Regions from separate parts of the Streptomyces sp. NPDC058464 genome, predicted to be linked through region 4. Evidence: riboswitches for the same ligand, from Rfam matches in the RefSeq annotation. Region 4 holds a riboswitch; each other region holds the start of a gene.
The links. A riboswitch is a leader RNA that binds a small molecule or an ion and turns the genes downstream of it on or off. The one in region 4 is predicted to bind cyclic di-AMP.
Positions count from the first base shown of each region.

Region 1: another riboswitch for cyclic di-AMP. It lies ahead of ACFWPQ_RS17910 (M23 family metallopeptidase); the one in region 4 lies ahead of ACFWPQ_RS13520 (transglycosylase SLT domain-containing protein).
Region 2: another riboswitch for cyclic di-AMP. It lies ahead of ACFWPQ_RS29245 (transglycosylase family protein); the one in region 4 lies ahead of ACFWPQ_RS13520 (transglycosylase SLT domain-containing protein).
Region 3: another riboswitch for cyclic di-AMP. It lies ahead of ACFWPQ_RS03405 (NlpC/P60 family protein); the one in region 4 lies ahead of ACFWPQ_RS13520 (transglycosylase SLT domain-containing protein).

Region 1 covers NZ_JBHXMA010000012.1:35,336-42,367, reverse strand. The annotation lists gene ACFWPQ_RS17925 (DNA topoisomerase (ATP-hydrolyzing) subunit A) at 1-697, opposite strand, end outside; gene ACFWPQ_RS17920 (M16 family metallopeptidase) at 976-2,379, shown strand; gene ACFWPQ_RS17915 (M16 family metallopeptidase) at 2,376-3,764, shown strand; cyclic di-AMP (ydaO/yuaA leader) riboswitch at 3,956-4,119, shown strand; gene ACFWPQ_RS17910 (M23 family metallopeptidase) at 4,132-4,887, shown strand; gene ACFWPQ_RS17905 (GntR family transcriptional regulator) at 5,287-5,982, shown strand; gene ACFWPQ_RS17900 (HPr family phosphocarrier protein) at 6,298-6,579, opposite strand; gene ACFWPQ_RS17895 (GNAT family N-acetyltransferase) at 6,756-7,032, shown strand, end outside.
Region 2 covers NZ_JBHXMA010000024.1:82,938-89,969, forward strand. The annotation lists gene ACFWPQ_RS29235 (cytochrome P450) at 1-544, shown strand, start outside; gene ACFWPQ_RS29240 (transglycosylase family protein) at 743-1,720, shown strand; cyclic di-AMP (ydaO/yuaA leader) riboswitch at 1,930-2,104, shown strand; gene ACFWPQ_RS29245 (transglycosylase family protein) at 2,109-2,789, shown strand; gene eno (phosphopyruvate hydratase) at 3,203-4,489, shown strand; gene ACFWPQ_RS29255 (septum formation initiator family protein) at 4,617-5,093, shown strand; gene ACFWPQ_RS29260 (DUF501 domain-containing protein) at 5,123-5,641, shown strand; gene ACFWPQ_RS29265 (exopolyphosphatase) at 5,765-6,730, shown strand.
Region 3 covers NZ_JBHXMA010000002.1:95,108-102,139, reverse strand. The annotation lists gene ACFWPQ_RS03415 (M23 family metallopeptidase) at 1-145, shown strand, start outside; gene pcrA (DNA helicase PcrA) at 213-2,711, opposite strand; cyclic di-AMP (ydaO/yuaA leader) riboswitch at 3,025-3,197, shown strand; gene ACFWPQ_RS03405 (NlpC/P60 family protein) at 3,206-4,363, shown strand; gene ACFWPQ_RS03400 (tellurite resistance/C4-dicarboxylate transporter family protein) at 4,640-5,626, shown strand; gene ACFWPQ_RS03395 (hypothetical protein) at 5,666-6,019, opposite strand; gene ACFWPQ_RS03390 (NlpC/P60 family protein) at 6,477-7,032, shown strand, end outside.
Region 4 covers NZ_JBHXMA010000008.1:108,411-115,442, reverse strand. The annotation lists gene ACFWPQ_RS13540 (ATP-grasp domain-containing protein) at 1-409, shown strand, start outside; gene ACFWPQ_RS13535 (FAD-dependent oxidoreductase) at 436-1,701, shown strand; gene ACFWPQ_RS13530 (hypothetical protein) at 1,719-2,072, opposite strand; gene ACFWPQ_RS13525 (HAD family hydrolase) at 2,221-3,027, shown strand; gene ACFWPQ_RS13520 (transglycosylase SLT domain-containing protein) at 3,048-3,536, opposite strand; cyclic di-AMP (ydaO/yuaA leader) riboswitch at 3,541-3,737, opposite strand; gene ACFWPQ_RS13515 (polyprenyl synthetase family protein) at 4,685-5,695, shown strand; gene ACFWPQ_RS13510 (CHRD domain-containing protein) at 5,814-6,770, shown strand.

The DNA.
Region 1 (7,032 bases), on a different contig from region 4:
CGCCGGTGGGCAGGTCGGGACCCGGGACGTGCTTCATCAGCGTCTCCAGGTCCGCGTTCGGGTAGCGGATCAGGTGGCGCGCGGCCGAGATCACCTCGCCGAGGTTGTGCGGCGGCATGTTCGTCGCCATGCCGACGGCGATGCCCGACGAGCCGTTCACCAGCAGGTTCGGGAACGCGGCCGGCAGCGCCACCGGCTCCTGCTCCTGGCCGTCGTAGTTGGGCGCGAAGTCGACCGTGTCCTCGTCGATCGACTCGGTCATCAGGCTCGTCGCCTCGGCCATCCGGCACTCGGTGTACCGCATGGCGGCCGGCGGGTCGTCGTTGCCCAGCGAACCGAAGTTGCCGTGGCCGTCGACCAGCGGGACGCGCATCGAGAACGGCTGGGCCATGCGCACCAGCGCGTCGTAGATCGACGCGTCGCCGTGCGGGTGCAGCTTGCCCATCACCTCGCCGACCACGCGCGCGCACTTCACGTAGGCGCGGTCGGGGCGCACGCCCATCTCGTTCATCTGGTAGACGATCCGCCGGTGCACCGGCTTGAGGCCGTCGCGGGCGTCCGGCAGGGCGCGCGAGTAGATGACCGAGTACGCGTACTCGAGGTAGGAGCCGCGCATCTCGTCCACGACGTCGATGTCGAGGATTCTCTCCTCGAACGAGTCGTCGGGCGGCGGGGTCTTCGTGCTGCGGCGGGCCATCGCTGCCGGCTCCTTGCTCATGCGTGAACGGATCTGACGCTGACCATTGTGGACCGCGGCACTGACAACCCGGGCCAGGGCCCGGTCGCCGCGAACCGCCCCGGTGCCGGAAGCCGTCACGGGGCGGGTGGGACGCAGGCTACGCGATCCGCCCGGGCGATCCGCTCTGGGCGTACGTCGTGCGGGAACTTCGCCGGGTCCCCGCGCGCTTGCATACAGTGGCAGGACCGGCAGAAAAACCGCGGTTCGAGACCGCTTCCGCGAGCGAAGGGACGTACATGCCCATGGGTCACACGACCACGGCCGAGACAGGCTCCGGAGGCCTGGCAGCGACCGAGCACCGCTTGGCCAACGGTCTGCGCGTGGTGCTCTCCGAGGACCACCTGACCCCGGTCGCGGCGGTCTGCCTCTGGTACGACGTCGGTTCCCGGCACGAAGTCAAGGGCCGTACCGGTCTGGCTCACCTTTTCGAGCACCTGATGTTCCAGGGCTCCGCCCAGGTGAAGGGCAACGGCCACTTCGAGCTCGTCCAGGGCGCCGGCGGCTCGCTCAACGGCACCACCAGCTTCGAGCGCACCAACTACTTCGAGACCATGCCCGCCCACCAGCTGGAGCTCGCCCTCTGGCTGGAGGCCGACCGGATGGGCTCCCTGCTCGCCGCCCTGGACGACGAGTCGATGGAGAACCAGCGGGACGTCGTCAAGAACGAGCGCCGCCAGCGCTACGACAACGTGCCCTACGGCACGGCGTTCGAGAAGCTGACCGCGCTCGCCTACCCGGAGGGGCACCCCTACCACCACACGCCGATCGGCTCGATGGCGGACCTGGACGCGGCCACCCTGGAGGACGCGCGGGCGTTCTTCCGCACCTACTACGCGCCCAACAACGCGGTCCTGTCGGTCGTCGGCGACATCGACCCGGAGCAGACCCTCGCCTGGGTCGAGAAGTACTTCGGTTCCATCCCGGCGCACGACGGCAAGCCGACTCCCCGCGACGGCTCGCTGCCCGACATCATGGGCGGACAGCTGCGCGAGGTCGTCGTGGAGGAGGTTCCGGCGCGGGCGCTGATGGCCGCCTACCGGCTCCCGGAGGACGGCACGCGCGTGTCCGACGCGGCCGACCTGGCGCTCACCGTCCTCGGCGGCGGCGAGTCCTCCCGCCTCTACAACCGCCTGGTACGGCGCGACCGTACGGCCGTCGCCGCCGGCTTCGGCCTGCTGCGGCTGGCCGGGGCGCCCTCCCTGGGCTGGCTCGACGTGAAGACCTCCGGTGACGTCGAGGTACCGGTGATCGAGACCGCCATCGACGAGGAGCTCGCCCGGTTCGCCGAGGAGGGCCCGACTCCCGAGGAAATGGAGCGCGCCCAGGCCCAGTTGGAACGCGAGTGGCTGGACCGGCTGGGCACCGTCGCGGGCCGCGCGGACGAACTGTGCCGCTTCGCCGTCCTGTTCGGCGATCCGCAGCTCGCCCTGACCGCCGTCCAGCGCGTCCTGACGGTCACCGCCGAGGAGGTCCAGGAGGTGGCCAAGGCCCGGCTGCGTCCCGACAACCGTGCGGTGCTCGTCTACGAGCCGCTGTCCGCGGAGTCCGCCGAGCACACCCAGGAGGCGGGGCGCGGCGAGGACCCGGAGCAGGAAGCCACCGTAGAGGCCGGCAACGAGAACGAGGAGACGGCCAAGTGACCGAGCTCGCCACCATGGACTTCCACCCCCAGCCACAGCCGGGCGAGGCCAAGCCCTGGGCCTTCCCGGCTCCCGAGCGCGGCACCCTGGACAACGGCCTGACCGTGCTGCGCTGCCACCGCCCGGGCCAGCAGGTCGTCGCCGTCGAGGTGCTCCTGGACGCGCCCCTGGACGCCGAACCGGCCGGCCTGGACGGCGTCGCCACCATCATGGCGCGCGCCTTCTCCGAGGGCACCGACAAGCACTCCGCCGAGGAGTACGCCGCCGAGCTCGAGCGGGCCGGCGCCACCCTCGACGCGCACGCCGACCACCCCGGCGTCCGGATCAGCCTGGAGGTCCCGGCCTCCCGGCTCGCCAAGGGCCTCGGGCTGCTGTCCGACGCGCTCAGGGCGCCGGCCTTCGCCGACAGCGAGGTCGAGCGGCTGGTCCGCAACCGCCTCGACGAGATCCCGCACGAGCTGGCCAACCCCAGCCGCCGGGCCGCCAAGCAGCTCTACAAGGAGCTCTTCCCGGCCACCGCGCGGATCTCCCGCCCGCGCCAGGGCACCGAGGACACCGTCGAGAAGATCGACGCGGCCGCCGTCCGCGCCTTCTACGACCGGCACGTGCGCCCGGCCACGGCCACCGCGGTCGTCGTCGGCGACCTGACCGGCATCGACCTGGACGAGCTGCTCGGCGAGACCCTGGGCGCCTGGCGCGCCGCCACCGGGCAGCCCCGCCCGGTCCCGTCCGTGACCGCCGACGACACCGGCCGGGTCGTCATCGTGGACCGCCCGGGCGCCGTGCAGACCCAGTTGCTCATCGGCCGGGTCGGCTCGGACCGGCACGACCGTGTCTGGCCCGCCCAGGTGCTCGGCACCTACTGCCTGGGCGGCACCCTCACCTCCCGCCTGGACCGCGTCCTGCGCGAGGAGAAGGGCTACACCTACGGCGTCCGCTCCTTCGGGCAGGTCCTGCGGTCCGCCCCGGACGGCACCGGTGTCTCGATGCTCGCCATCAGCGGCTCCGTGGACACCCCGAACACCGGTCCGGCCCTGTCGGACCTGTGGACGGTGCTGCGCACGCTCGCCGCCGGCGGCCTCACGGACGCCGAGCGCGACGTGGCCGTGCAGAACCTCGTCGGGGTGGCGCCGCTCAAGTACGAGACGGCGGCGGCCGTCGCGGGCACCCTGGCCGACCAGGTCGAGCAGTACCTGCCCGACGACTTCCAGGCCACGCTGTACCGGCAACTGGCCGCCACCGGCACCGTGGAGGCCACCGCGGCGGTCGTGAACGCCTTCCCGGTGGACCGCCTGGTGACCGTCCTCGTCGGGGACGCGGCGCAGATCAAGGAGCCCGTCGAGGCCCTCGGCATCGGCGAAGTCACGGTCGTCGCCGCGGAGTAGGGCGCCCGCGGGTGAGGAGCCCTGGTGACCGTCGGGTCATCAGGGCTCTCGCATGTCCGAATTGAGGTGGAGGTTGCCTGTCTGCCCTGTGGGATGCGCTACAAAAACCGCGTTCCGTTTGGGCGGGGGGAGAGCGGCCTCGTAGGTTCTTCCGGGCTGTCCGTCAGGCAGTGCGCCGCATCCGCGGCACCGGACAGTCATCGCCGAGTCCCCGCATGGCGCGAGCCAGGGGAGCCGGGGACCCACGCAGTCCCTGGGGTGAATCGGGCGCCCGCGCGTGTCGCGAGGGGGCCCGTAGGAGACCTTCCTGCTCCGAACCCGTCAGCTAACCCGGTAGGCGAGAGGGAAGGAAAGGACCAGCCTCTACATGGCGTTCATGTGCGCCTCCGGGAAGCACCGTCGTCCCGGCCGGGTGAAGCGCACCACCGCGCAGGCCGCCGGTATCGCGGCCCTCACCACCACCGGTGTCATCGGCACCGTCTCCGCCGCCCCGGCGCTCGCCGCCGAGAACTCCGTCGAGCAGACCGGCCTCACCCCGGTCATCACGCTCAGCGACTCGGTCGTCGAGCAGATCGACGCCCAGGCCGCCGCCCAGCAGGCCGCCGCCGACCGCAAGGCCGCCGAGGAGGCCGCCCGCAAGGAGGCCGCCGCCGAGGCCAAGAAGGAGCACGAGGCCAAGGTGCGGGCGGCCCGCGCGGCCGAGCGCAAGCGCCTCAACACCTTCGTCGTGCCGATCAGCGACTCCTACGTCTCCACCGGCTACAAGACCGGCGGCTCCCTGTGGTCCTCCGGCTCCCACACGGGCATCGACTTCCACGCCGCCAGCGGCACGGTCGTCCACGCCGTCGGCACCGGCACGGTCGTCTCCACCGGCTGGGGCGGGGCGTACGGCAACGAGATCGTCATCAAGATGGCCGACGGCATGTACACCCAGTACGGCCACCTCTCCTCCATCGGCGTCTCGGTGGGCCAGAAGGTCACCCCCGGCCAGCAGATCGGCCTCTCCGGTTCGACCGGCAACACCACCGGCCCCCACCTCCACTTCGAGGCCCGCACCACCCCGGACTACGGCTCCGACGTCGACCCGGTCGCCTACCTCCGCAAGCACGGCGTGAACGTCTGAGGGAGCTGGACGCGGGTCCGGCGCCGAGACCGACGCGGGGGTTGCGGTGCGTGCGCCGGGCGCGGGTGCGTGGGGGGTGCTCGCGCAGTTCCCCGCGCCCCTGAAGGGGCGCTGTGCTTGGCGCCCCTTAAAGGGGCGCGGGGCTGTATCCGATGTGCGGCTACCGCCGCGTGAGCGCGACCAGCCACGACGCACCCGCACCTGTCCGGCGACGACAACCCGCGAGATCTTCCGGAGCCCCGGCCCCCGTGCCGGGGCTTTCGTCGTTTTCGTGCACCCGATGTCCAAAATATATCCCTGGATTCCGGCCCGCCGTCGGAAATTCCGGCTCATTGCAATAGAGTCACGGAACGGGCGCCACTCGGAGGCGTTTCACGGGGATTAAGGCGGAGGTCGGTCATGCGTATTCCGGCGCACTCGGTATGCACGGCGATCCGGGACGACATCGTCGCGGGTGTCTACGAGCGTGGCAGCCGGCTCACCGAGGAACTCCTGGCCCGCCGCTACGGGGTCTCGCGCGTCCCCGTCCGTGAGGCCCTGCGCACCCTGGAGGCCGAGGGCTTCGTCGTGACGCGCCGGCACGCGGGCGCGTGCGTCGCCGAACCGACCGAGCAGGAGGCCGCCGACCTGCTGGAGATGCGCATGCTCCTGGAGCCGCTCGGCGCCTCCCGGGCCGCTCAGCGCCGCACCGAGGCCCACCTCAAGGTGCTGCGCGGACTGGTGCGGCTGGGGCAGGAGCGGGCCAGGCGGGGGAACAGCGAGGACCTGCGCTCCCTGGGCGGCTGGTTCCACGAGACCCTTGCGCAGGCCTCCGGCAGCCACGCCCTGACATCGACGCTCACCCAGCTGCGGCACAAGATCGCCTGGATGTACAGCGTGGAGACGCCCGCGAACCCGGTGGAGTCCTGGACGGAGCACGGCGCCATCGTGGACGCGGTGGCGCGCGGCGACGCCGAGCGCGCCCGGGCGATCACGGCGCTGCACACCGAGCGCTCGACGGTCTCCCACCGGCTGCGGTTCTCCGGCGCCACCGAACGGGCGAACGGTGTGAGGACCTCGCAACACCCCGTAAACATGTCGGGCCTGCGGCATTAACACGCGCACCGTATACAAAGAGATGTTATTCGGCGGGGTCTGTTTTCGCTGCCCTAATTCACGCGCGCCGGGAATTCACCGTCGCGCTTCTTTCGTGTGCCCGCGGTAAAGCCGGGCACCGGGGGCCTGGCAAACTCCGGGACGGGGCCGTCGTAAAGCCGTGTGCGGCCCTGTTGTGAAGTCATGTGCGCCTGTCATGGAATTGCGGCACATGACGGGTGGCGCGGTACGGGCTCCAGGGCTCAGGGGGAAACGGCGGGGCCGCGCCGCCCCCTGGGGGAGTGGCGCGGCCCCGGACGTGCGGGCGCCGGGCGCTCAGACGGTCTCGGGGAGCTCCTCGAGACCCTCGGCGACCAGCTTGGCCAGGCGGTCGAGGGCGGCGTCCGCGCCCTCGGCCTCGGAGGCGAGGACGATCTCCTCGCCACCCTGGGCGCCCAGCCCCAGGACAGCCAGCATGGAGGCCGCGTTGACGGGGTTGCCCCCGGCCTTGGCGATCGTGACCGGGACGCCTGCGGCCGTGGCGGCTCGGACGAAGATGGAAGCGGGGCGGGCGTGGAGGCCCTCGGCCCAGCCGACGTTGACGCGGCGCTCAGCCATGTGATGCTGCCCTTCGGTGTTCAGGGTTGTCTAGACCAGTTTCCCACATCGTGAAGCATGCCCGGAGGGGACGTGAGCCCCTCCGGGTGTGTCGTCGGACCGCGGCCTCGGCCCGACTTTCGTCCTCCACAGACTGCCTCGCGCCGTTGTCGGACGCGAGCCGTACTCTGGGGCCCATGCAGACCCCGGCGGACCCGCAGGACCGGCACGAGTACCCGTCCCACTGGGAGGCTGACGTGGTGCTGCGCGACGGGGGTACCGCGCGCATCCGGCCCATCACCGTTGATGACGCCGACCGCCTGGTCAGCTTCTACGAGCAGGTGTCGGACGAGTCGAAGTACTACCGCTTCTTCGCGCCCTACCCCAGGCTCTCCGCCAAGGACGTCCACCGCTTCACGCACCACGACTTTGTGGACAGGGTGGGACTCGCGGCCACCATCGGCGGCGAGTTCA
Region 2 (7,032 bases), on a different contig from region 4:
CATGGCGTTCATCCTCTTGTTCGCCGGGTTCGAGACCACCGTCAACCTGATCGGGAACGGCACGTACGCGCTGCTCACCCACCCCGAGCAGCGCGCCCGGCTGCAGGACTCCCTCGCCGCCGGTGAGCGCGGGCTGCTGGAGACCGGCGTCGAGGAACTGCTCCGCTACGACGGACCGGTGGAGCTGGCCACCTGGCGGTTCGCCACCGAGCCGGTCGACATCGGCGGGCAGCACATCGCGCCCGGCGACCCGGTCCTGGTCGTCCTGGCCGCGGCGGACCGGGACCCGGAGCGGTTCGCCCGACCGGACATCCTCGACCTCTCACGCCGGGACAACCAGCACCTCGGATACGGCCACGGCATCCACTACTGCCTCGGCGCCCCGCTGGCCCGCCTGGAGGGCCAGACCGCCCTCGCCACCCTCCTCACCCGCTTCCCCGACCTGCGACTCGCGGTCGACGAAGGGGAGTTGCGGTGGCGCGGCGGGCTCATCATGCGCGGACTGCGCACGCTGCCCGTGGAGTTCACGCCGACCGGCCGATGAGCCTTCGCCGGGCCCTCGCCGAACCCCTTACCGGTCCGTACGGGCAAAAGGTGACTAGCGTTCAAGTCTGTGATCTTCACGTGATCTGCGCGGCATTAACTTGTGACAAGTGATCGTCTGCCGATACGTTCACCCATCAGCGCGGCGCCCTGCGGGACCCGCCGCGCCGGTCACCGCTGTCGCTCGAAAGGTTTCCGCATGCTCTCCGGGAACGGTCGTCACCGTCGCCCCCGTCAGGCTCCGGCTCTCCTCGTCGCGGCCGGCGTGACCGGCTCCGCCATCGCCATCCCGCTTCTCGGCGCGGCGAGCGCCAACGCGGCCGACGGCTCCACCTGGGACCAGGTGGCCCAGTGCGAGAGCGGCGGCTCCTGGAGTGCCGACGACGGCACCGGCTACTACGGCGGCCTCCAGATCTCCCTGGACGACTGGAGCGAGTACGGGGGCCTGGACTACGCCGGTACGCCCGACCAGGCGAGCCGTTCGCAGCAGATCGCGGTCGCCGAGAAGATACTCGCCGACCAGGGCACCAAGCCCTGGCGGACCTGTGCCCTGATCGCCGGACTCTCTTCCGACGACGCCTCGGTGAACGTCGACACGGGACTTGGCGACTCGGGTGATTCGTCTGGTTCCTCCGACTCGTCGGACTCGTCCTCCGGGCTGTCGAATTCGTCGTCCTCCTCTGATTCCGGTTCCTCCTCGGGTGCCGCGGACTCCGGGGACGACTCCGCCACTCCCTCCCCGAGTGCGAGCGGTGACTCCAAGAAGGACACCCCCAGTAAATCCACCAAGACGGACAAGTCGGAATCTTCCGACTCTGACGCCTCGAAGCCGAGCGAGAATCCCGTCGTCCCCGAGAGTGACGACTCGGACAATTCGGGGCAAGCTGAAGGCTCTTGGAGCCTGGTCGACACGGGGGCCGTCAGCGCTGGCGGCAAGCATCGCGGCGGCTCGGCGGACGAAAGCGTGACAAACGGTCAGGGTGCCACCTCCTCCGGCCGGCACGCCGTGCGCGACAGTGACACCTACACCGTCCGCGCCGGCGACACCCTCGCCTCCATCGCCGACTCCCTTGACCTCGACGGCGGATGGCGTGCGCTCTATGCCGCGAACAAGGCGGCCATCGGTGCCGACCCGAACGACATCAGCGCCGGTCAGACCCTGAAACTCGGTAGCTAAACGGACGAAAAGCGGCGGGAGTTGGCGTCTGTAAGCCGCCCCACTTCGAAGTTAAATGTCCGGTTTGGTGAAAGTGTGGGATGAGTCTCAGAAGCCCTGATCATCTTTGAAATTCACCTGATGCCCTGTTTACGGTCAAGGCCGCTCGTCACCACGAGCCCCGGCCGTCGCAACGCCGAGTCCTGCCAGCGGCCGTCCGGGAACAGTCGACGCGTCATGCGCCGTAGGCAGGAGCGGGGGACCCAAGGTAAGTGCCGGGACCGGTGGTTGAGGCCGCCGATCCGGCTCGGGGTGAAGCCGCGCACCGACACACGGGTGTGCGGCCGGGCAACTCAACCGGCCCGAACCCGACAGCTCACCTCGCAGGCGTCGGTGAGGGGATCGATCCATGCTGTTTTCCGGCAAGGGCAAGCACCGTCGTCCGTCCAAGGCCGTCCGCGCCATCGCTGTCGCCGGTGTCACCGGCGTCGCCGTCGCCGCCCCGCTGATGGCGGCCGGCAGCGCCTCCGCCGCCACCGCCTCCGAGTGGGACACCGTCGCCCAGTGCGAGTCCGGCGGCAACTGGGCCATCAACACCGGCAACGGCTACTACGGCGGTCTGCAGTTCTCCGCCTCCACCTGGGCCGCGTACGGCGGCACGCAGTACGCCGCGCAGGCCAACCAGGCCACCAAGGCGCAGCAGATCACCATCGCCGAGAAGGTCCTCGCCGCGCAGGGCAAGGGTGCCTGGCCGGTCTGCGGCACGGGCCTGTCCAGCGCCGCCTACGCCGGCGGCAGCACCTCCGGCTCCTCGTCGAGCGGCACGGGCACGAGCAGCCGTACGACCGACACGCAGGCCGCCTCCCGCTCCGCCGAGCGTCCGGCCGCGACCAAGACCGTCACCACCCCGGCCGGCAAGAAGGTCAAGAAGGGCGACGGCGAGTACAAGGTCGTCAAGGGCGACACCCTCAGCTCGATCGCCGAGAAGCACAAGGTGAAGGGCGGCTGGCAGGCGCTGTTCAAGCTGAACAAGGACATCGTCGCCGACGCCGACTTCATCTACCCGGGTCAGCAGCTGCACCTGAAGTAGCAGGACGCGGGGCGGTCGCCGCACGTATGAGGTCGTCGCAAGTATTAAGCGGCACCCAGCTGAACCACAGCGCCCGCACAACCGTGGTCCCCATAGTGGAGACCACGTGAGGGCCACCCCCGTCCCCACGGGCCCCCGCCCCGGTGCGTTTTCCCCCGTACGCACCGGGGCGGGGTTTCTCTTTGCCGTCCCCTCCCCTTCTCGGCCCCCTTCTTGGCCCGCTCTTCTTCCGTTCTTCATCGGGCCCCCCTTTGTTCCGCACGTGAACAATGAGTACCGTCTGTGTGTCCACGGGCCGGTCGGTCGTGCCGGCCGACGGCCCTGGGACGGTTAGGCTCTAGTCGCAAGGCTGAGCAAGGGCCGACGAGGCCCGCGTGCGCCCCGCACAACCAGCGTCACATCCCAAGAAGGAGATGCTCGTGCCGTCCATCGACGTCGTCGTAGCCCGGGAAATCCTGGACTCCCGAGGCAACCCCACGGTCGAGGTCGAGGTCGGCCTCGACGACGGCAGCACGGGTCGTGCCGCCGTCCCGTCCGGCGCCTCCACCGGTGCCTTCGAGGCCATCGAGCTCCGTGACGGCGACCCCAACCGCTACCTGGGCAAGGGTGTCGAGAAGGCCGTCCTCGCCGTCATCGAGCAGATCGGCCCGGAGCTGGTCGGCTACGACGCCACCGAGCAGCGCCTGATCGACCAGGCCATGTTCGACCTGGACGCCACCGACAACAAGGGCTCGCTCGGCGCCAACGCCATCCTCGGCGTCTCCCTCGCCGTCGCGCACGCCGCCTCCGAGGCGTCCGACCTCCCGCTGTTCCGCTACCTCGGTGGCCCGAACGCGCACCTGCTGCCCGTCCCGATGATGAACATCCTCAACGGCGGCTCGCACGCGGACTCCAACGTCGACATCCAGGAGTTCATGATCGCCCCGATCGGCGCGGAGTCCTTCTCCGAGGCGCTGCGCTGGGGTGCCGAGGTCTACCACACCCTCAAGAAGGTCCTGAAGTCGAAGGGCCTGTCGACCGGCCTCGGCGACGAGGGAGGCTTCGCGCCGAACCTGGAGTCCAACCGCGCCGCCCTCGACCTCATCCTCGAGGCGATCAAGCAGGCCGGCTACGTCCCGGGCGAGCAGATCGCGCTCGCGCTCGACGTCGCCGCGTCCGAGTTCTACAAGGACGGCAAGTACGAGTTCGAGGGCAAGTCCCGCTCGGCCGCCGAGATGACCGAGTACTACGAGGAGCTCGTCGCCGCGTACCCGCTGGTCTCCATCGAGGACCCGCTGTACGAGGACGACTGGGCCGGCTGGAAGGTCATCACCGACAGGCTCGGCGACAAGGTCCAGCTCGTCGGCGACGACCTGTTCGTCACCAACCCGGAGCGCCTCGCCCGCGGCATCGAGGAGGGCACCGCCAACGCCCTGCTGGTGAAGGTGAACCAGATCGGTTCCCTGACCGAGACCCTGGACGCCGTCGAGCTCGCCCAGCGCAACGGCTTCAAGTGCATGATGTCGCACCGCTCCGGCGAGACCGAGGACGTCACCATCGCCGACCTCGCCGTCGCCACCAACTGCGGCCAGATCAAGACCGGCGCCCCGGCCCGCTCCGAGCGCGTCGCCAAGTACAACCAGCTGCTGCGCATCGAGGAGATCCTCGACGACGCGGCGGTGTACGCCGGCCGCTCCGCGTTCCCGCGCTTCAAGGGCTGAGCAGGCCTGCCGCGCTGAGCCCGTAGAGGGTAAGGCTTAGCCAGTCGTACGTACGTCCCCGTACCCGGTCCCGTACCGTGTCCGGGGACGTACGCACGTACCAGGGTCGACCCAGGGAGGCGGGGACATGGCCGTGAAGGACCGGGACCGGTTCTCCACCGCGACCAGGCTCAAGCTGCTCGGCGAGCAGACGGCGGCCCGGGTGTACCGCTCCCAGACCAGGCGCCAGGCCCGCCGCTCCCGGCTCACCGGCCGTGCGGCGCTGCTGGCGATCGTGCTCTGCACGATGATCGTCGCGCTCGCCTATCCGATGCGGCAGTACGTCTCCCAGCGCGCCGAGATCTCCGACCTCGAACGTCAGCAGCAGCAGGCCCGGCAGCGGGTCGAGCAGCTGCGGGACCTCAAGGCGCGGTGGCAGGACGACGCGTACGCCGAGCAGCAGATCCGGCTGCGGCTGCACTACGTGATGCCGGGGGAGACCGGGTTCGTCGTGATCGACCCCGGTGTCGCCAAGCAGGCGCACGCCTACCTGGGGGCTGCCGACCGGCCCTGGTACGCGAACGTCTGGGACGGCGTCGACAAGTCCGACGCGTCCGACCAGTGAACCGACAGAAAGCCACACAGAACACAGTCATGGAAACGGCTCCTCCCTCCACCCCGCGTACCGAGCCGACCGACGCGGACGTCGAGGCCTTCAAGCAGCAGCTCGGGCGGCCGCCGCGCGGACTGCGGGCGATCGCGCACCGGTGCCCGTGCGGGCAGCCGGACGTCGTGGAGACGGCGCCCCGGCTGCCGGACGGGACCCCCTTCCCCACGCTGTACTACCTGACGTGCCCCAAGGCCGCGTCCGCCATCGGCACCCTCGAGGCCAACGGCGTGATGAAGGAGATGACGGCGCGGCTGGAGAGCGATCCCGAGCTGGCGGCGGCGTACCGGGCCGCGCACGAGGACTACATCCGGCGCCGGGACGAGATCGAGGAGCTGACGGGCTTTCCGAGCGCCGGGGGGATGCCGGACCGGGTGAAGTGCCTGCACGTCCTGGTGGCCCACTCGCTGGCGGCGGGGCCGGGCGTCAACCCGCTCGGCGACGAGGCGATCGCCATGCTGCCGGAGTGGTGGGCCAAGGGCGCGTGTGTAGTCACCGGCGAGTGACACCCCCAGGGGGCTCCGCCCCCTGGACCCCCGAGCCCTTCGCCCACCCACCACCCGACTCGGTCGATTGAGCAGGCGCCGCCTCGACTCGAGTCGTCACGAACAGACAAGGAACCCACCGCCATGACCCGCGTCGCCGCCATCGATTGCGGAACCAACTCCATCCGGCTGCTCGTCGCCGACGCCACTGTGTCCGACAGCGCCTCCGGCGCGGGGTCGACCGGGGAGCTCGTCGATCTGGACCGGCGGATGGTGATCGTCCGGCTCGGGCAGGGGGTCGACCGGACCGGGCGGCTCGCGCCGGAGGCGCTGGCGCGGACCTTCGCGGCCTGCCGGGAGTACGCCGCGGTCATCAAGGAGTACGGCGCGGAGCGGCTGCGGTTCGTGGCCACGTCCGCGTCCCGTGACGCCGAGAACCGGGACGAGTTCGTGCGCGGCGTGCTCGACATCCTCGGCGTCGAGCCCGAGGTCATCAGCGGCGACCAGGAGGCCGAGTTCTCCTTCACGGGCGCGACGAGGGAGCTGACGGGACGCGACGACCTCGCCAAGCCGTTCCTCGTCGTGGACATCGGCGGCGGCTCGACCGAGTTCGTCGTCGGGGACGCGCACGTACGGGCGGCCCGGTCCGTGGACGTCGGCTGCGTGCGGATGACCGAGCGGCACCTCGTGCACGAGGGGCACGTCAGCGACCCGCCCACCGAGGCCGAGACCGCCTCCATGCGGGCCGACATCGAGCGTGCCCTCGATCTCGCGGAGGAGACCGTCCCGCTGCGCGAGGCGCACACCCTGGTCGGTCTCGCCGGGTCCGTCACCACCCTCTCCGCGATCCACCAGGACCTGCCGGAGTACGACTCCGCCGCCATCCACCACTCCCGCATCCCCTACGCCCGGGTCCGGGAGATCACCGGGTGGCTGCTGCGGTCGACCCATGCGGAGCGGGCGGCGATCCCCTCCATGCACCCCGGGCGGGTCGACGTCATCGGGGCCGGCGCCCTCGTGCTTCAGTCGATCATGGAGCGGGTGGGTGCCGAGGAGGTCGTGGTGAGCGAGCACGACATTCTGGACGGCATCGCCTGGTCCGTCGCCTGACCCACAGGTCGGCGTGATCGATCCTCGGATGAGCATGCGAATCGACGGGTGAGCGCCCCGAACGGCCTGTGACACGCCGTGCCACGACACCCCGCCGGGAAACTTCGTGAAGTTCTTCACAAGGAATTCGGTGCAGGTGAGGGGTCCCGGGGGTCCCATTGGCCCGTTCGGGGGCCGAACGGACCCTTGCGCGTGTTCGGGAGGGCGTCCAGGGGGTGTTCCGGGAGGTGCTCCTGAGGGTGACATCGGGTGCCCTCACGGTGCCCCCGGAAGCCTGGAGAGGCAGCTCACGCGGCATTGAC
Region 3 (7,032 bases), on a different contig from region 4:
CGTGAAGGCCGGCGATCCGATCGCGTACTCCGGGAACTCCGGCAACTCGACCGGCCCGCACCTGCACTTCGAGGTCAGGCCGGCCGGAGGCGCCGCCATAGACCCGCTGCCGTGGCTGCGCAGCCACGGCCTCGACCCGACCTGACCCCGCCAATATCGGCGATACCGGCGATACCGGTGGGTCCCGCGGCAGCGGGACCGGGCCCCATGTCCTACAGCTTCTCCACCGGCGCGTACCGCAGCAGCAGCCGCTTCGGCTTGGCCTCGCCGAAGTCGATCGTCGCCTCCGCGTTGCCGCCCGTGCCCTTCACCGCGACGACCGTGCCGAGGCCGAACTGGTCGTGGGTGACGCGGTCGCCGACGGCCAGCGAGACCACCGGCTTCTCCGAGGTCCGCCGGGTGGCGAAGCCGGACGCGCCCGAGGCCGAGGAGCGCGAGCGGGTCGAGGAGAGCGAGGCCGCCACGCCCGCCGCGGGCCCGGCGGAGACCGGCGCCGTCGCCCCGGTCCGCTTCCACTCCAGATACGCGCCCGGGATCTCCTCCAGGAAGCGCGAGGGCGGGTTGTACGACGGCTGGCCCCAGGCGCTGCGCATCGACGACCGGGTGAGGTACAGCCGCTCGCGCGCACGCGTGATGCCGACGTACGCGAGCCGCCGCTCCTCCTCCAGTTCCTTGGTCTGGCCGAGGGCGCGCATGTGCGGGAAGACGCCGTCCTCCATGCCGGTCAGGAACACCACCGGAAACTCGAGGCCCTTGGCGGTGTGCAGGGTCATCAGGGTGATGACGCCGTCGCCGTTCTCGTCCTCGTCGGGGATCTGGTCGGAGTCGGCGACCAGGGCCACCCGCTCCAGGAAGTCGGCGAGCCCGGCCGGCTGCTCGCCCTCGCCGGAATCCTGCTCGAACTCCAGGGCCACGGAGGCGAGTTCCTGGAGGTTCTCGATGCGGGTCTCGTCCTGCGGGTCCGTCGAGTTCTGCAACTCGGCCAGGTATCCGGTGCGTTCGTAGATCGCCTCCAGGACGGTGGCGGGTCCGGCGCCGGACTCCACGACCGTACGGAGGTCCTCCATCAGCGTGTTGAACCGCTTGACCGCGTTCGTCGACCGGGCGGCCATGCCGTACGCCTCGTCGACGCGCTTGAGTGCCTGCGGGAAGCTGATCTTCTCGCGCTGGGCGAGGGCGTCGATCATCGCCTCCGCGCGGTCGCCGATACCGCGCTTGGGGACGTTGAGGATGCGCCGGAGCGGGACGGAGTCCTCCGGGTTGGCCAGCACCCGCAGGTAGGCCAGGACGTCCCGGACCTCCTTGCGCTCGTAGAAGCGGACGCCGCCGACGACCTTGTAGGGCAGGCCGACGCGGATGAAGATCTCCTCGAAGACACGGGACTGGGCGTTGGTGCGGTAGAAGACGGCGACATCGCCGGCCTTCGCCTCGCCCGCGTCGGTCAGACGGTCTATCTCCTCCGCGACGAACTGGGCCTCGTCGTGCTCGGTGTCGGCGACGTAGCCGGTGATCTGCGCGCCCGCGCCCGCGTTGGTCCACAGGTTCTTCGGACGGCGGGACTCGTTGCGCTCGATGACCGCGTTGGCGGCGCTCAGGATCGTCTGCGTGGAGCGGTAGTTCTGTTCCAGGAGGATCGTCGTCGCGTTCGGGTAGTCCTCCTCGAACTGGAGGATGTTGCGGATCGTCGCGCCCCGGAAGGCGTAGATCGACTGGTCGGCGTCACCGACGACGCAGAGTTCGGCGGGGGGCAGGTCGTGCTCGCCGGGCGGGGTGTCGGCGTCATCGGCTCGCGTGCCGGTGCCGGTGCCGACGAGCTCGCGCACGAGGGCGTACTGGGCGTGGTTGGTGTCCTGGTACTCGTCGACCAGGACGTGCCGGAAGCGGCGGCGGTAGTGCTCGGCGACGTCCGGGAAGGCGCGCAGCAGGTTGACCGTCGTCATGATCAGGTCGTCGAAGTCGAGGGCGTTCGCCTCGCGCAGCCGCGACTGGTACATGGCGTAGGCCTGGGCGAGGGTCTTCTCGAAGCCGTCGGTGGCCTGGGCGGCGAAGTCCTCCTCGTCGATCAGCTCGTTCTTCAGGTTGCTGATCTTGGCGCTGAAGGACTTGGGCGGGTAGCGCTTGGGGTCCAGGTCCAGGTCGCGGCAGACCAGGGCCATCAGGCGCTTGGAGTCGGCCGCGTCGTAGATCGAGAAGGAGGAGGTGAAGCCGAGCTTCTTGCTCTCCCTCCGGAGGATCCGGACACAGGCGCTGTGGAAGGTCATCACCCACATCGCGTTGGCGCGCGGGCCGACGAGGTGCTCGACCCGCTCCTTCATCTCGCCCGCGGCCTTGTTGGTGAAGGTGATCGCGAGGATCTGGCCCGGGTGCACCTGGCGCGCGCCGAGCAGGTGGGCGATGCGGTGGGTGAGTACCCGGGTCTTGCCGGAACCGGCGCCGGCCACGATGAGCAGCGGCGAGCCGGCGTGCACGACGGCCGCCCGCTGGTTCTCGTTCAGCCCGTCCAGGAGCGCGGCCGGGTCCAGGGCCGGGCGGGCGGCGCCGTCGCGGTAGTAGGCGTCCCGGTCCGGGGGCACGTCGAACTTCCCGCCGAACAGATCGTCCGGAATCGACTCCGGAGCGTGCTCGTCCTCGGGCGGCGGCGGAGGTTCCTCGTCATGGCCGCGGGGGGCCTGGAGGCTCGCCAGGAAGCTGTCGTCAAAGAGGCTGCTCATCGCTCTCCGAGTCTAGGGCGCCCCACCGACAACCGGCCGCCGCCCCGAAAACTCACCCGGGTGACCGAACAGATCCGCTCCGTCACGGCAGGCCGACGCACACCACGGAGTCGCGGGTACCGACGGCGAACCACCGCCCCCCTCCCGGACAAGTCACCCATACCATCCCAGACGGCCTCGTCTGAACCAGCCTCAACAACAAGGTCACGAAAATGTATCGGGCATATCGCACATCAACCTTCACAGAGGCCACACGAGTTGGTTAGCGTGCCAGGCAGGCCGTACGACCTCCACCGGCGAACATCGCCGGGCCGCACGGCCTCCGCCGAGTCCGGGGCGCCGCCGCGCATCCGGAGCCGGGGACCCACACCGATCCCGGGGTGAATCGGTCCCGACTCCCCTCCGGGGAGCGGACCGTAGGGCAACCCTTCCGAACCACCCGCCCGAACCCGACAGCTAACTCGGTAGGCGGAACATGGAAGGAGTCGCCTCCGTTGGCGTCGCACCGCAAGTCCCGGCCGTCAGGAATACGCGCGGCGGGCATACGCACCCCCGCGCTGGCCACCGCAGCCCTCACCTCCGTGGCCCTGCTCTCCCAGACGGCCGAGGCCGCACCCCCCGAGGACGGCAAGCCGAGCGTGGAGGAGGTCGAGAAGAAGGTCGACGCCCTCTACCGGCAGGCGGAGTCGGCGACCGAGAAGTACAACGCGGCCAAGGAACGCACCGGCAAGCAACGCAAGCAGGTCGACACCCTGCTCGACGACGTCGCCGAGCGCACGGACCGGCTGAACAAGGCGCGTGAGGAGCTGGGTTCGTTCGCCGCGGCCCAGTACCGGACCGGAACAAGCGTTTCCGACACGGCGACCTTCCTGCTCGCGGACAGCCCCCAGGACTACTTCGAGCAGGACCAGCTGATGAGCCGCCTGACCTCGCGTCAGAAGGACGCGGTCGACGACTACGTCACCCAGCAGTCCGCGACCATGAAGAAGCGCCAGGAGGCCGCCAAGAGCCTCGAGACGCTCACCGAGACGCAGGACGACCTCAAGACCGCCAAGACCACCGTCCAGACGAAGCTGGCCTCCGCGCGGGAGCTGCTGTCGCAGCTGACGGCCGCGGAGAAGGCCCGGCTGGCGGCGCTCGAGAAGCAGCAGGAGGAAGCGGCGGCCCGCAAGGCGGCGGAGCTGGCGAAGCAGCAGGCCGCGGCCGCCGACCAGGAGACGTCGTCGTCCTCGACGTCCTCGTCGTCCTCTACGTCGAGCGGCTCGTCCTCCGGCTCCGGCTCCTCCACCTACGCCACGAAGGCCGCCAAGGCGATCGCCTTCGCCCGCGCACAGATCGGCAAGCCGTACGTGTGGGGCGCCACCGGTCCCGGCTCCTACGACTGCTCCGGGCTCTCCCAGGCCGCCTGGAAGGCCGCGGGCGTCTCCCTGCCGCGCACCACCTACGACCAGGTGAACGCCGGCACCACCGTCTCCCTCGCCGACGCCCGACCCGGCGACCTGGTCTTCTTCTACGACGACGTCAGCCATGTCGGCATCTACATCGGCGACGGCATGATGATCCACGCCCCCAAGCCCGGCGCTTACGTCCGGGAGGAGTCGATCTACTACGGCGGCGAGTCGATCATCCACAGCGTGGTACGCCCGGCCTGACCCGATGGGGCGCCCACCACACCTCGGGCGCCCCCCGGCACTCCCGCGCACCTGATCGCACCTCGACGCGATCCGAGCACCGCCTCGCGCATCCGCCTCGCGCGCCCCCGGCCGCTTCCACGCATCCGCTCGCGCCCCCCTTCCCGGCGCCCCCCCTGCCGGTGCCCCCCTGCTGGCGTCTCTTCCCAGCGCCGCTTCCCGCCGCCGCGGGGTTTTCGGGCCGCACGCGCGCGTGGCCCGTTCGTGCCGTGGTCGGCCGTCCCTAGCATCAGCGGCATGTCCGGTATTTCCCCCCTCCCCGCCTGGTGGGCGTGGCGTCCGCCCGCGGCCGGGGCCGCTGTGATGGCCACCGGCATCATGTCGGTGGGGCTGCACCTGGCGGGGGCGGAGACCGTGTCCCGGGTGGCGCTCGGGCTGGCCTGCGCGATGTGGGTGGCGCTGGCCGCGGACTTCGTCGTACGGCTGGCGCTCGATCGCCGGCACTGGGCGGCGGAGGCGCGGACGCCTGGCGCGCTCACCGCCGTGGCGGCGACGACGGTGCTGGGGACGGAGTTCTCGGCGCTCGGGTGGCAGCCCCTCGCCGAGGCCCTGCTGGCGCTGTCGGCGGTGCTGTGGCCGCCGCTGCTGGTCCTCGTCGTGCGGCACTGGAAGCCGAGGATGCCCGGCGCGGTGTTCCTGGCCTGTGTGGCCACGCAGGGCCTGGCCGTACTGGGAGCGACGCTGGCGGCGGCCGTGACGACGGCGTGGCTCGCCCACCTCTCGCTGGTCCTCTTCTGGCTGGGGCTGGCGATGTACGGGCTCGCCGTACCGCGGTTCGAGTGGCGGCAGATCGCCGAGGGGCCCGGTGACCAGTGGGTGGCGTGCGGTGGGCTCGCGATCTCGGCGCTGGCCGGGGCGAGGCTGCTGGCCGCCGACAGCGCGCGGCTGTACCTGTGGAACGACGACGACCGCGGTGTCCTGCGTGTGGTGACGGTGGCGCTGCTGGTCCTCGACGTGGCCTGGTACGTCGTCCTGCTGGCCGCGGAGGTGGCATGGCCCCGGCCGCGTTACGACGTGCGCCGCTGGGCGACGGTGTTCCCGATGGGGATGACGGCGACGGCGACGCTCTCAGTGGCGGCCGCCGTCGGCGAGCCGTGGCTGAAGTGGCCGGGGCGGGTCCTGGTGTGGGTCACGGTGGCGGCCTGGCTGGCGGTGGCGGCCGGCGCGGCGGTGGCGGCCGGCGCGGCGGCGACGGCCCGTGCCGGCCTCAGGAAGACCGGCTGAGGACCATGGGGATCACGCGGGCCACGGGGATCACGGGGATCACGTCCACAGGACGGCGATGAAGATGTTCGCCACCGTGAGCAGGCCCACCAGCCCGAAGGCGCCCTTCTCCACCTTCTCGTCGTCCCGTTTCACGTAGACGAGGCCGAGGATCACGATCAGCAGCGCGAGCTTCACGCCGATCTTGACGGTGTTGACGTGGTGGTCGTCGGCCTCGTTGAGGCCGACCAGGATCACGCCGGTCGCGAGCATGGTGAACGCGCCGTGCAGCATCCCGGGGACGAACCGGGCCGTGCCCTGGCCCATCGCCTTCATCTGGGTGAGGAAGCCGCCGAGGAGCGCGGCGATGCCGATGATGTGCAGGCCGACGAAGAGATGGATGAGTACGTCCATGGTCCCGGAGCCTAATCAGGGCCCTACGGGGCACCGGGCACCGGCCCCTCCCTCCGCGCCCGCCGCGCCGCATATATGCACCCCATAGCACTCCGTGTCCCCCGCCAGCCCCGGAACCGCCGCTTCGGTCATCCCGCCCCGAGAAGCCGACGGCTCCGGACCGGAATCCCGGTCACATACCGTCGGGCAACGATCCGGTCACGCCAATTCCGCGCATCGCGTTACCGAGCCGACACACGCGGGCCTAGCGTCCTCCCCCAGGTGACCGACTCCCCACCGCCGCCCAGGCCAGGGGCGGCAGTCGGACACCACCGCCGAGAAGGTCCGGCGGCGGTCCACTCCCCCTGTGCGGGCCGCCGCCGGACGCGCAATCCGCACACCCCCGCGGCCGTACAGGCGCTCCCCAGGCGTTCACACGGACAGGACGGCAGTCGTACGAAAGGACGGGACAGTCCAGGTGGCAGCGCACCGCAAGCCCCGACAGCGCTCGCTCAGCGGCAACACGGCCCGCACGGCCGTCACCCTCGCCCTGGCGGGCGCGGCCACCGCGACGGCTTTCGAAGGGACCGGAAACGCCGAGCCGCAACTGACACCGGCGCAGGTGAAGGCCAAGGTGGACCAGCTGTACCAGGAGGCCGAGGCGGCCACCCAGAAGTACGACGGAGCCAAGGACAAGGCCGATACGGCCGAGCGGCGGCTGAAGTCGCTGCAGGACGAGACCGCCCGCGCGCAGGAGAAGCTCAACTCCGCCCGGGACGCGCTCGGTTCGACAGCGGCCGCGCAGTACCGCGACGGTGGCATCGACCCGGCCTGGCAGCTGGCGCTGTCCAGCGACCCCGACCGGTACCTGGACGACGCGGCGTTCGCCGAACGGGTCGGTGACCGGCAGGCCGGGGCGGTGGCGCGGGTGCGCCGGCAGCTGCGGGAGATCGAGCAGCTGCGCGGCGCGGCGCACGTGGAGCTGACCTCGCTGCGGTCCCGGCAGGCCGAGCTGAAGCGGCACAAGACCGCCG
Region 4 (7,032 bases):
CGATCTCGACCTGCGCTTCGACCGGCGCGACGGGCAGTACAAGCTGCTCGACTTCAACCCGCGCATGGGCGCCCAGTTCCGGCTCTTCGAGAGCGAGTCGGGGGTGGACGTCGTCCGCGCCATGCACCTGGACCTGACCGGGCGCCGCGTTCCGGAGGGGGAACAGCGCGCCGGCCACCGGTACGTCGTGGAGAACATCGACCTGCCCGCCCTCCTCGCCTACCGCCGCAGCGGCTACACGACGCCGCACGCACCGAAGCGGCCGAGCGGGACCGAGCTGGCCTGGCTGGCGGGTGACGACCCGCTGCCGTTCGTCACGATGCTCGCCCGCTTCGTGCGTCCGGGCGCGAAGCACCTCTATCAGCTGTGGCGCACCAACCGCCGCGGCTCCAGCGCCGCCACGAAGTAGGCACCACGTTCCTGGGGAGGGACTTCGTGATCGAACCGGTAGCAGTCTTAGGTGCCGGGCCCTTCGGCCTGTCCACCGCCGCCCATCTGCGGGCGCGCGGCATCCCCGTCCGGGTCTTCGGGGATCCCATGGTCAGCTGGCGCGACCACATGCCGGCCGGGATGATCCTGAAGTCCACCCCGGCCGCCTCCAGCCTGGACTGCCCGCAGCGCGGGCACACCCTCGCCGACTACTGCGACGCGGCGGGCATCCGCCGGCTGGTCACGGACGAGGACGTCATCCCGGTGGAGACCTTCATCGGCTACGGCGAGTGGTTCCAGCGGAAACTGGTGCCCGAGCTGGAGCGGGTACGGGTGGTCTCCGTGGACCGGCACAAGGCCGATAGCAAGTCCGAAAACAAGGCCGAAAACAAGGCCGAACGCAAGATCGAACGCAAGGCCGAAGGCTCGGCCGGCTTCGAACTGAAGCTGGACTCGGGGGAGTCGTTCACGGCCCGCGCGGTCGTCGTCGCCACCGGCCTGTCCGGGCTCGCCCGCCTGCCCGCCGAACTCGCAGGGGCGGGAGCGGACGGACCCGCGGGGCCGGTCTCGCACAGCTCCCAGCACCACGACCTGACCCGCTTCTCCGGCAAGGAGCTGATCGTCGTCGGTGCCGGGCAGTCCGCGCTGGAGACGGCGGCCCTCGCCGCCGAGGCGGGCGCCCAGGTACGGGTGGTCTCACGAGGACGCGGCAGGGTCGCCTTCGGCGCCCCGCCCTGGCAGCAGCCGAGGCTGCGCCCCGAGTCGCCGTTCGGCCGGGCCTGGTCCCTGTGGGCGCTCAGCTACTACCCGCACCCCTACCGCCACCTCCCGGCACAGGCCCGCCACTACCTGGTCCGCCGGGTGCTCGGCCCGCTCGGCGCCTGGTGGCTGCGCGACCGCTTCGAGGGCAAGGTCCAGGTTCGCGAGGTCGCCGCCGTGACCGGCGCCGACACCTCGGACGGCGCCCCGGTCCTCACCGTCCGCACCCACGAAGGCGGCACCGAGCGCCTCACCGCCGACCACGTCATAGCCGCCACCGGCTACCACGTGGACATCGCCGCGATGGACTTCCTCGGCCCCGGTCTGCGCACCCGCGTCGCGGTCAGCCGCGGTGCCCCGAGACTCGGCGCCGGATACGTCTCCTCCGTGCCCGGCCTCTACTTCACAGGGCTCCCGGCGGCGGCGTCCTACGGCCCGGTCATGCGGTTCGTGTGCGGCACGGAGTTCGCCTCACCGCGCCTGGCCGGCCACCTGGCGGCGGCCCACGCCTGACACCCCGGGCCGGACCGTCACCCGACCCCGAGGGCCGGCGCGGACCCCGGGCCGGACGAACGTGCGCGCCCGCCGGACATGCGCGCCAGCGGACGCCCGCGCCGAGCCTGACGCCCGCGCCCGCCGGACATGCGCGCCGGCCGCACGCACGCGTCGCCGAAACGCCGCCCCAACAGCTCGCGCGCCGCGTCCAGTTCGGCGGCGTCGCCGTCCCCGTCGAACCAGAGTCCGAGCCGCCGGACCTCCTCGGCGCACAGTGCCCCTCCGACCGGGTCCTCGGGGCGTCTTTCGGCCTCGTACCGGCTCTCCGTGTTGTCGCCGATCGCCACATATGGTCCGCGGTCGTCGTCGTCCACCCGCCCGTCCGTCACCACCAGCACCCCGTCGGATCAGTGCGACCGGCTCACCGAAAACGTAACGCCCGCCTCCGACGGCGGCCCCATCACGGAGGCGGCGGGCGCCACTTGAGGCCGAAACGAGCAGTGAGTCCCAGGGGCGTGCTGTCCGTATTCTCTGATCATGGTCGCACCCTCCCCGTACTCACTGATCGCCACCGACCTGGACGGCACGCTGCTGCGCGACGACGACACCCTCTCGGAACGGTCGCTCGCCGCGCTCGCGCGGGCCGGCCGGGCGGGTGCCCGGCACCTCGTGGTGACCGGCCGCCCCGCGCCGAGAGTGCGCCCGCTCCTCGACGACCTCGGCTGCACGGGACTCGCGGTCTGCGGGCAGGGCGCGCAGGTGTACGACGCCGGCGCGGACCGGCTGCTGTGGTCGGTCACCCTGGACCGGGAACTGGCGGAGACCGCGCTCGGCAAGATCGAGGCCGAGGTCGGCCAGGTGTACGCGGCGGTCGACCAGGACGGCGTGGACGGGCTCACGCTCATCGAGCCGGGCTATCTGATGCCCCACCCCACGCTGCCCGCGCTGCGCGTCGCCCGCCGTGACGACCTGTGGTGCGCGCCCATCAGCAAGGTGCTGCTGCGCCACCACACCCTGTCCGACGACGAACTGGCGGCGACCGCCCGCTCGGTGGTCGGTTCGCTGGCGACGGTCACGATGTCGGGGCCGGGGACCGTCGAACTCCAGCCCTGCGGGGTGACCAAGGCGACCGGGCTCGCGCTGGCCGCCGGCCATCTGGGGCTGAGCCCCGGACAGGCCATCGCCTTCGGGGACATGCCCAACGACATCCCGATGTTCGAGTGGGCGGCCCACGGGGTGGCGATGGCCAACGCGCACCCCGAACTCAAGGCGCTGGCCGACGAGATCACCGCGTCGAACGAGGACGACGGCATCGCCGCCGTCCTCGAAAGACTCTTCGACTGACGCGCGGTACGTCGGTCGGCTCAGTACGCGCCGTGGACGTTGTCCATCGAGCCGTACCGCGCGGCGGCGTAGTTGCAGGCGGCGGTGATGTTCGCGACCGGGTCGTAGATGTCGAACGACGTGCCGTCCACGTGGTAGGTCTTGAATGTCGGGTCGATGACCTGGAGCAGGCCCTTGGACGGGATGCCCTTGGCCGCGTTGGAGTCCCAGAGGTTGATGGCCCGCGGGTTGCCGGAGGACTCCCGCATTATGTTGCGGTAGATGCCGTTGTAGGTGCCCGGGATGCGCTTCTCCCGCATGATCGCGAGCGACTCGCGGATCCAGCCGTCGAGGTTGTTCGGGTACCCGGCGAGGGTGGTCGAGGCCGTCGTGGTGGAGGACCCGGCGGCGGAGGCGGCGGTCGCCCCGATGAGCGGGAGGGCGAGGACGGCGGCGCCGGTGCCGGCGACGACGAGCGTGCGGATGATGCGGTTACGGCGGGGAGTGCGGTGCTGGGCGGCAGCAGACATGGCGTTTTCCTCTCCGTCGCCTGCGAGGTGAGCTGTCGGGTTCGGGCCCGGGGAGTGCCCGGCCGCACCGCCCGAAGGCGATGCGATTTCACCCCTAGCCGTTCCGGAACGACGTCTGTCCGCTGACGTCGGCCGCCCGGTCCGGCGACTTACCTGGGTTCCCCGCTCCTGCCGTGCGAATGAACTCGTCGATGGGTTACGACGGGCGGCGGCAGGATTCGGCGTCCGCCCGGCGAGCGGGAACGTATGCGAGGGCACATGTCAGGAACAAGTACCTGATGCGCACAACACACCGATTGACCTTTTACTGAGGCGTATGGGGTACTTGATCCTTTGCGTTTGCCAACCCTCAACTGGCCTGCAGGGGAAGGGAAAGGAGGGTTGTGGCGGGCCTTGCGCCACCCGGGTCCGCGTGACCTACTTCACGAAAGAGCAATAGCGGCAAATCGGGCATCAGGGATTCCTGAAATCCGCCTTTTTCCTGGTTCGACGGAAAGGCGCCACGCTTCCATTCGCGCGGATTGCCCGGCCTGGGGGTGGTGGAGTGGGGGCTAATGCGGAGATTTCGATGAGTAGTCCGAATTGTCGGATCAGGTACTTCTCCGGCGTGCTCTCCGTCAACCTCGGCGGCTCCGGGTGCGTGTGCGTGCCACTGACCCGCCCGGGGTGGGAAGTTGGGTGCGCGCGTGAAGGAATGTGGCTCGAGGGATGCGGAGGTCGCCGTGCGTGGTCTCGCGAAGGAAGGGTGCACGGGTGTGCAGGAGGTGCCGCCGTTCGGGCGCCGGGTGTCCCCGGCGGGGTCGGCGGAACCGGCGGGTTACGGGTGGGGTGCGCCCGGGCAGGTGACGTCGGTCGGGGGAGCCGGGACCGTTTCCGGGCGGCGCTCGGGTGGAAGGTCTGCCGCCGGCGAGGGACACGGCATGTATCCCGGTTCGGGACAAGTGCCCGCACTTCCTGTTAAGTCAGTGGATGTCAGGTCATATCGGCTGATCAAAAACATAACGGTCGTGATCCGATAGCGCCCGGGGTGTAACCGTGGGCGCTATCGGTGATCGAAACCCGACCGGATACGCTGACTTGAGTGAGGGCAGCGACCTATCGACAAACCGCGTAATCGCCAGTAGACACCAGCAGACAGGAGACCCCTCGTGACCGTCGTCGGGCCGTTCGGGCTGAGCGTGCGGGACCAGGCTCTGGAAGCCGATGTCCAGGCCGGATTGACGGCTGTCGAGGAAGGCTTGCTAGAAGCCACCAAGAGCGAGGTCCCGTTCATCACGGAGGCCGCGCAGCACCTCGTACGGGCCGGAGGCAAGCGGTTCCGCCCGCTGCTGGTGATGCTCGCCGCGCAGTTCGGCGACCCGTACGCGCCCGGTGTGGTGCCGTCGGCCGTCGTCGTCGAGCTCACCCATCTGGCCACGCTGTACCACGACGACGTCATGGACGAGGCGGCCGTACGGCGCGGTGTCGACAGCGCCAACACCCGCTGGGGCAACTCGCTCGCCGTCCTCACCGGCGACTTCCTCTTCGCCCGCGCCTCCCAGATCCTCGCCGACCTCGGCCCCGAGGCGGTCCGGGTCCAGGCCCTCGCGTTCGAACGGCTGGTGACCGGTCAGATCCTGGAGACGGCCGGCCCGTCGGACGGCCGTGACCCGGTCGACCACTACCTCGACGTGCTCAGCGGCAAGACCGGCTCGCTGGTCGCCGTCTCCTGCCGCTTCGGCGCGATGCTGTCCGGTGCCGACGAGACGGTCGTCGACGTCCTCACCCAGTACGGCGAACGGCTCGGAGTCGCCTTCCAGCTCGCCGACGACGTCCTGGACATCGCCTCCGACTCCCACGAGTCCGGGAAGACCCCGGGGACCGACCTCCGCGAGGGCGTGCCCACGCTTCCGGTGCTGCGGCTGCGGGAGCTGGCCGCCCGGTCGGGGCTGGCCGAGGACGTCGCCCTGTGCGAGCTGCTGGACTCCGACCTCACGGACGACGCACGGCATGCCGAGGCCCTGGCGGCGCTGCGTGCGCATCCGGCGCTGGAGCTGGCCCGCCGGGACGCGGTCCGGTACGCGGAGGAGGCGCGGGCCGCGCTGGCTCCGCTGCCGGAGTGCGACCCGAAGGCCGCGCTGGTGGAGCTGTGCGACGCGGTGGTGCACCGAGCCGGATGATCCGTTGCGTGACCCAGGTCACACAATTGGACTGAGTCCAATCCAGGACGGGTTCCGTACTCCTCCCCAGAAGCCGACGCAGGGGGCGTCGGCTGACACAGGGGGAGAAAACGGAATCATGGTCATCGACGCAACGCGCCGCAAGAGCCTCGTCGCCGCAGCCATCACCGTCACCGCTCTCGGCGGTGCCGCCGTCCCGGCATCCGCCGCCACCAGCCAAAGCTCCGCCACCAGCCAAAGCTCCACCACCAGCCACGGCTCCGCCGCCTCCGTCGTCCTCGCCGCCAGTCTGCGCGGTGCCAACGAGGTGCCCGTCGCCGGTGGGCCCGCCGTCGGGGACAAGGACGGCGCCGCGCTGGAGTTCATCCAGGTCAAGGGGGACAAGGTGACCGTCGCCGTGACCTGGCGCGGCACCGCCGAGCCCACCGACCTGCACATCCACCAGGGCGCCAAGGGCACCAACGGCGGCGTCAAGATCGACTTCGGGAAGCTGCTGAAGAAGGCCAAGGCCCACAGTGTCACCGGCAGCGTCAAGGTCACCGACAAGGCCCTGCTCAAGCAGCTCACCACGGACCCCGGAGCCTTCTACGCCAACCTGCACACCGCGGAGTTCCCCGGCGGAGCCCTCCGTGGCCAGCTGCACGCCGTCACCACCGTCTCCGACCTCCGGGCCGGCGGCTTCCAGGCCTCCGTCGTCACCGGCAAGCAGATCTACCAGTGCAAGCCCGCCGACGGCGGCGGCTACGCCTTCGCCCAGCGGGACGTCAGCGCCAAGCTCGGCGGGGGCATCCGCCACTCCTTCGTCGCGCCGAACTCCGGGACCCCGCAGTGGGTCGCACCCGACGGCAGCGCGGTCACCGGAGCCGTCCTGACCAAGACGGCGAACGGCACCGGCAACATTCCGGAGCTGGACCTCAAGACCACCCGGTCCGGCAAGAAGCACGGGCTGCTCGCCCACACCGGCGAGATCCTGCGCCTCAACACCGTGGGCGGCGTCGCCCCGGCCGGCTCCTGCACCCCGGGTGCCGTCGTCGGTGTCCCCTACTCGGCGGACTACGTGTTCGTGCAGCACTGAGCGGACACGTACAACGGTCCCAGCAGCGGACACGGCCCGTGAAGTGACCGGACGCGGACCGTGACAGGAGGCGCCTTCGCCGCACGACCCCTACGGGTCGGGGAAGGCGCCTCCACCCCTGTGTCATACCGCAGGTGTACACGGAGTTGGCTCCGTGGTCTGACGCTTCTCCGCCCCCGATTTGGTGAGATGGAAACCACGGAAATCACCACCACTCACCGATTCGGGTGAGAATGGCGGCTCAGGGTGGGACACGTGCGAG